2 regions of the Leisingera daeponensis DSM 23529 genome follow, and region 2 is predicted to be linked to the other one. Evidence: riboswitches for the same ligand, from Rfam matches in the RefSeq annotation. Region 2 holds a riboswitch; the other holds the start of a gene.
The links. Region 2 has a riboswitch for thiamine pyrophosphate ahead of thiB (thiamine ABC transporter substrate binding subunit). Riboswitches for the same ligand answer to the same signal wherever they lie in the genome.
Positions count from the first base shown of each region.

Region 1: another riboswitch for thiamine pyrophosphate. It lies ahead of thiC (phosphomethylpyrimidine synthase ThiC); the one in region 2 lies ahead of thiB (thiamine ABC transporter substrate binding subunit).

Region 1 covers NZ_KI421500.1:351,799-355,203, forward strand. Annotated here, with positions in the region: gene DAEP_RS0102100 (FAD-dependent oxidoreductase) at 1-203, opposite strand, end outside; gene thiC (phosphomethylpyrimidine synthase ThiC) at 200-2,014, opposite strand; TPP riboswitch at 2,152-2,280, opposite strand; gene bioB (biotin synthase BioB) at 2,494-3,405, shown strand, end outside.
Region 2 covers NZ_KI421500.1:2,878,804-2,882,208, forward strand. Annotated here, with positions in the region: gene DAEP_RS0114630 (thiamine/thiamine pyrophosphate ABC transporter permease ThiP) at 1-537, opposite strand, end outside; gene thiB (thiamine ABC transporter substrate binding subunit) at 513-1,490, opposite strand; TPP riboswitch at 1,523-1,614, opposite strand; gene aroC (chorismate synthase) at 1,845-2,945, shown strand; gene DAEP_RS0114645 (MerR family transcriptional regulator) at 3,021-3,405, opposite strand, start outside.

The DNA.
Region 1 (3,405 bases), 2.5 Mb from region 2:
GCGGCGCGGCTGCCGAGGGTGATCACGTCCTCCTCGGCGCTTTCGCGTTCGCACCACGGCGCCAGCATGCCGCCGGCAAAGCGCGCGACGCTGCTGTCTCCGGGCGTTTTCCCTCGTTCATAGACCGTGACCGCCGCCCCGCGCTGCGCCAGCTCATAGGCGCAGGCGAGACCGCCGAGGCCCGCGCCTGCGATGGTGATCATTCCGCCGGTTCCACAGCCTCAGGTGCAGGCACATAGAGTTCGCCGCCCTCGCGGAACTTGGCAGCCATCGCCTCCATGCCCTCTTTCTGCGCTTCGGCGCGGATGTCGTGGCTGATCCGCATCGAGCAGAATTTCGGCCCGCACATGGAGCAGAAATGCGCCACCTTATGGGCCTGTTTCGGCAGGGTCTGGTCGTGGAACTCGCGCGCCGTGTCCGGGTCCAGGGAGAGGTTGAACTGATCCTCCCAGCGGAACTCGAACCGCGCCCGGCTCAGCGCATCGTCGCGGCGCTGTGCGCCCGGCAGCCCCTTGGCCAGATCGGCGGCATGGGCGGCGATCTTATAGGTGATCACGCCGGTCTTCACATCGTCGCGGTCGGGCAGGCCCAGATGCTCCTTCGGGGTCACGTAACACAGCATCGCGCAGCCGAACCAGCCGATCATCGCCGCCCCGATGCCGCTGGTGATGTGGTCATAGCCCGGCGCGATGTCGGTGGTCAGCGGCCCCAGCGTGTAGAACGGCGCCTCGTGGCAGCACTCCAGCTGCTTGTCCATGTTCTCCTTGATCTTGTGCATGGCGACATGGCCCGGCCCCTCGATCATCACCTGGCAGTCCTTGGCCCAGGCGATCTTGGTCAGCTCGCCCAGGGTTTCCAGTTCGGCAAACTGCGCCTCATCATTGGCATCCGCGATGGAGCCGGGGCGCAAGCCATCACCCAGCGAGAAGCTGACGTCATACTGGCGGCAGATGTCGCAGATTTCCTCGAAATGCTCATAGAGGAAGCTTTCCTTGTGGTGATGCAGGCACCATTTGGCCATGATCGAGCCGCCGCGCGAGACGATGCCCGTCACCCGGTTCACCGTCATCGGCACCATGTGCAGGCGCACGCCCGCGTGGATGGTGAAATAGTCGACGCCTTGCTCTGCCTGCTCGATCAGCGTGTCGCGGAACACCTCCCAGGTCAGATCCTCGGCGATGCCGTTCACCTTCTCCAGCGCTTGGTAGATCGGCACGGTGCCGATCGGCACCGGGGAGTTGCGCACGATCCATTCGCGGGTGTTGTGGATGTTGCGCCCGGTGGACAGGTCCATCACCGTGTCGGCGCCCCAGCGGATTGCCCAGACCAGCTTGTCCACCTCCTCCTCCATCGACGAGGTCACGGCGGAGGTGCCCATATTGGCGTTGATCTTCACCTTGAAATTGCGGCCGATGATCATCGGCTCGAGTTCCGGGTGGTTGATGTTGGCCGGGATGATGGCGCGGCCGGCGGCGATTTCGGAGCGCACGAATTCCGGCGTCACGTAGTCCGGGATATTGGCGCCGAAGTCGTTGCCGTCGCGGTTTGCATGGCACGGCGACAGCTCGCGCAGCTGATTTTCGCGGATCGCCACGAACTCCATCTCCGGGGTGATGATGCCGGCGCGGGCATAGGCCAGCTGGGTCGGCGCCTTGCCGTCCTTGCCGCGCAGGGGGGCCGGTTTCACCGGGAACTCCGGCGTCAGCCGGCCGCCCTCGACAAAGCCGTTGTCCTCGGGCTTCACATCGCGGCCCTGATAGCTCTCGACGTCGCCGCGCGCGAGGATCCACTGGCGGCGCAGGCCGGGCAGGCCCTGGCGGATGTCGGTCAGCACATCCGGGTCGGTATAGGGGCCGGAGCTGTCATAGACCGGCAGCGGCGCCTCGCCCGCGGTGGGGTGGGTGGAGATTTCCCGCATCGGCACGCGAAGGTCCTGGTGGACCTCGCCGCTGACGTAGATCTTGCGCGACGCGGGCAAGGCGCCTGTGGTGATCTTGGGGTTGGGGACGTTCATCTGGTGTTCCTCCGGGCCTTCGGTTCAAAAACACCAATTGAGCCGGGACGGAGGAAAACGGGCAGGGGGGTGTACAGCCGGTGTACGGCCTGTGCACGCATGCTGCCTGTTCGAAACACGGGCCTGCCGCCGGGGCGCGCACCATGCTCCTAGCTTCCTACGCCAGTATCAACTGGGTCAGGTTCAAAGGGTCGCGCCGCCGGTCCGGGTTGCCCCGCACCATGACGCCTCTCAGTCCCTTGGGCGGGACTCCCCTGCGTGCCTATAGGGCTAGGGGAGGTGCGGGGCTCCCGTCAACCGGAATCTTTGTAGATATTTTTTATTATTTACAATCATATGTTTGGGTGGATTCTTGCTCAAAATCCGGGGCAAATCGCTGCAGTGCGGCTTTGGTGCTTGATCGGCGCTTGCAAAATTATCTATAAAAATCCGCAACGCCATCCGCGCATGGCCAACAGGTATAGAGAACAGGAGACAGCATGCTGGACGCTGCACCCATCCGCACCGACTGGACCCGCGAGGAAGCGGAAGCGATTTACAACAAGCCTTTCATGGACTTGCTGTTTCAGGCGCACACCGTGCACCGGCAGTATTTCGACCCCAACCAGGTGCAGAAATCCAAACTGCTGAGCATCAAGACCGGCGGCTGCGCCGAGGATTGCGCCTATTGCTCCCAGTCGGCCCGCAATGGCGCGCAGCTCTCGGCCTCCAAGCTGATCGAGGTGCAGCGGGTGATCGCCGAGGCCAAGAAAGCCAAGGAAGGCGGGGCGACCCGCTACTGCATGGGGGCCGCCTGGCGCTCGCCCAAGGACCGCGACATGGCCGCGCTGGAGGCGATGGTGAAAGGCGTCAAGGATCTGGGCATGGAAACCTGCATGACGCTGGGCATGCTGGACGAGGAGCAGGTGTTCCGCCTGCGTGACGCAGGTCTGGACTATTACAACCACAACATCGACACCTCGGAGCGCTACTACTCCGAAATTATCACCACCCGCACCTTTGCCGACCGCATCGACACCCTGAACCGGGTGCGCGAGGCGGGCATCAAGGTTTGCTCCGGCGGTATCGTCGGCATGGGCGAGAAGCAGCTGGACCGCATCGACATGATGCTGGCGCTGGCTACGCTGGACGCGCACCCGGACTCGGTGCCTGTCAACATGCTGATCCCAATTGCCGACACGCCGCTCGCCAATGTCGAGAAACTGGACCCGATCGAATTCGTCCGCTCCGTGGCGCTGGCCCGCATCCTGATGCCGAAATCGCATGTGCGCCTTTCGGCGGGCCGCACCGATATGTCGGACGAGATGCAGGCCATGTGTTTCTTTGCCGGCGCAAACTCGATCTTCGTGGGCGACACGCTCTTGACCGCGGACAACCCGGAAGAAGACAAA
Region 2 (3,405 bases):
CAGCAGCCGCCACATCGCCAGCGGCCCGGCATCCAGTTGCGCCGCCAGGCGGAAGCGTTCGGCCGGGATCTCCTGCCAGCCCTGCAGGATCAGCCTGATCGCCAGCGGCAGGTTGAAGAACACATGCGCCAGCACCACTCCGTGCAGCCCGTATATCTGCACCGGCTCCAGCCCGAACATCCCTAGCAGGCTGCTCAGCCAGCCCGCGCGGCCAAACACCGCCAGCAGGCCAAGGATGGCCACAATGACCGGCAGGATGAAGGGCGCGCCCAACAGCGCAATCAGCAGGCTCCGCCCCGGGAACCGCCGCCGCGCCAGCGCGCGGGCGGCGGGGATGGCAAGGCCAACACTCAAAAGCGCCGACAGGCCCGCCTGGGTCAGCGTGAACCGCAGCGCGGCCCAATCGCTGGCGCCAAAGCCACTGCCTGCTTCAGCCCTCAGGGCAACAGCCCCAAGGGTTCCCAGAATCAGCACCGCCACCAAAAGGGCCGCGCCGGTCCCGGGCAGGGCGCTTACTGGCTGAGCGCGTCCAGCCATTCGCCCAGCGCCGCATCGCGCACCTCTGCGGCTTCCGTCTCGCTCAGCAGCAGCGATTTCTCCGGCGCGATCAGGGTTTCAAAGCCTTCGGGCAGGCCGCCCTCGGGCGTCACAGCCGGATACATCCAGTTGGTGGTCGGGATGATCGACTGGAAAGCGTCCGACACCATGAAGGCCAGAAACTGGTCGGCCAGCTCCGGCTGGTCGCTGTTTGCCAGTTTGCCGGCAACTTCCACCTGCATGTAATGGCCCTCATCAAAGGCCGCCGCCGCCTTGGAGCCGTCTTCCTCCGCGATCAGGTGATAGGCGGGCGAGGTGGTGTAGGAGAGCACCATGTCGGCCTCGCCTTCCAGGAACATGCCATAGGCCTCGGACCAGCCCTTGGTCACGGTCACCACGTTGTCAGAGAGGCCTTTCCAGATTTCCGGCGCCTCGTCGCCATAAGCGGCCTTGACCCACAAGAGCAGGCCCAGACCGGGGGTCGAGGAGCGCGGATCCTGGATCACGATCTTCTTGTCGCTGGCGGCCAGCGCCTTGAAATCGGCGGGCGCCGCTGCATCGGCGTTATGAACAAAGGCGAAGTAGCCCCAGTCATAGGGCACAAAAGTCGCGTCGCTCCACTCGACCGGCAGCGCATATTCCGCACTGACCGAATGCTCCGCAAACAGGCCGGTTTCCTTGGCCGCCGCGGTCAGGTTGGTGTCCAGCCCCAGAACGACGTCCGCATCAGAACGCGCGCCTTCCAGCTTGACCCGCGCCAGCAGCGCCGCGCCGTCGCCCGCGCCGACCAGCTTCAGGTCGCAGCCGCAGACTTCCTCAAATGCCTTCTCGACAGCCGGGCCGGGGCCCCAATCGGAGACAACGCTGTCATAGGTGTAAACGGTGAGTTCGGGCGTTTCGGCAAAAGCGGCCGAGGCGCCAAGCAATCCCGCTGCAAATGCAAGATGTTTCATGCCATCCTCCTTTGCGGCTTTGGGCAAGGGTGGAGGCTGTCCAGTACCTTCCCTCCGCCGGTGTGATCCGGTTCAGGTTCAACGGGTGTCATCTCAGCGCTTGCGCGCACCCCGAGGTGGCGCGGACCTTAGGCCCGGGGCGCAGCAAACACAAGCCAAAGACCCCCAGGACCTATGGCTTGATGAAACTGGACCGCCCGGAACCAGGATCCCCTGTTCATCTGGCTGAAAATATCCCGGAGGAGCCGCCGCAGGCGGCGGGGGCAGCGCCCCCTTGCCCCGTTTGCCGCAGAGAAACCCTCTTGAGACACAGGCCCCTGCCCGCTAAGCACGGCCCAAAGGAGACCGCGCCGCATGTCGATGAACAGCTTTGGACACCTCTTCCGCGTCACCACCTGGGGCGAGAGCCACGGGCCCGCGCTTGGCGCCACCGTCGACGGCTGCCCGCCGAACGTGCCGCTGGAGCCGGAAATGCTGCAGCAGTGGCTGGACAAGCGCCGGCCTGGCCAAAACAAGAACACCACCCAGCGCAATGAGCCGGATGCGGTGAAGATCCTGTCCGGCGTGTTCGACGGCATGTCCACCGGCACCCCGATCCAGCTGATGATCGAGAACACCGACCAGCGCTCGAAAGACTACGGCGAGATTTCCCAGACCTTCCGTCCGGGCCACGCCGATATCACCTATTTCCAGAAATACGGCAACCGCGACTACCGCGGCGGCGGCCGCTCCTCGGCGCGCGAAACCGCGGCGCGGGTTGCGGCCGGCGGTGTTGCACGTGAAGCAATCAAGGCGCTGGTCCCGGGGCTCGAAATCAAGGGCTACATGACCCGTATGGGCGAGCTGGAAATCGACCGCAGCCGCTTTGACTGGGACGCGATCGAGCAGAATGATTTCTGGATCCCCGATGCAGGCGCGGTGCAGGAGTGGGAAGACTACTTGCAGGCCCTGCGCAAAGCGCATGACTCGGTTGGCGCGGTGGTGGAGGTGGTCGCCCGCGGCGTTCCCGCAGGCATCGGCGCGCCGGTTTACGGCAAGCTGGACACCGATCTGGCCGCCGCGATGATGTCGATCAACGCCGTCAAGGGCGTCGAGATCGGCGAGGGCATGAATGCCGCCCGGCTGAAGGGTTCGGAAAACGCCGATGAGATCTTCATGGGCGAAAACGGTCCGGAGTATTCCTCCAACCACGCCGGCGGCATCCTGGGCGGGATTTCCACCGGGCAGGATGTGGTGGTGCGGTTTGCAGTGAAGCCGACCTCCTCCATCCTCACCCCGCGCAAGTCGATCCGCAAGGACGGCTCCGCCACCGAGGTGATCACCAAGGGGCGCCACGACCCCTGCGTCGGCATCCGCGCGGTGCCCGTGGCCGAGGCGATGATGGCCTGCGTGATCCTGGACCACCTGCTGCTGCACCGCGGCCAGATCGGAGAAAACCAGGGCCGGATCGGCTGACTAACAGACCCTAAGCAGGGCAATATCCTATTTTCAGGGGTGAGGCGTGCTGTGGCAGGCTTCACCCTTTGCCGTTCAGGAATGCTCGCCTTCGCATTGCCCGTGATCGCCCAGCGCCGCCAGCACCTTGCACTCTCCGCCCTGCCCGTGGCCGCACAGATGGGTGATGCGCTCCAGCTCGCCCGCCAGCTGCTCCAGCCGGGCAATCCGTGCCCGCACTGCGCTCAGCTGGGCCTCGGCGATGCGGTGGACCTCTGAGCAATCCTCGCCGAGCTGTCCCTCGATCGACATCATCACCTTGATGTCCTCCAGCGGGAACCCGAGATCGCGCGCATGTTTGATGAAGCCCAGCGCATCCATGCCGTCCTGCCCGTAGCGGCGCTGGTTGCCGGCATTGCGGCCCGGCGGCGGCAGCAGGCCGATCTCCTCGTAATAGCGGATGGTGGGCACCTTCACGCCG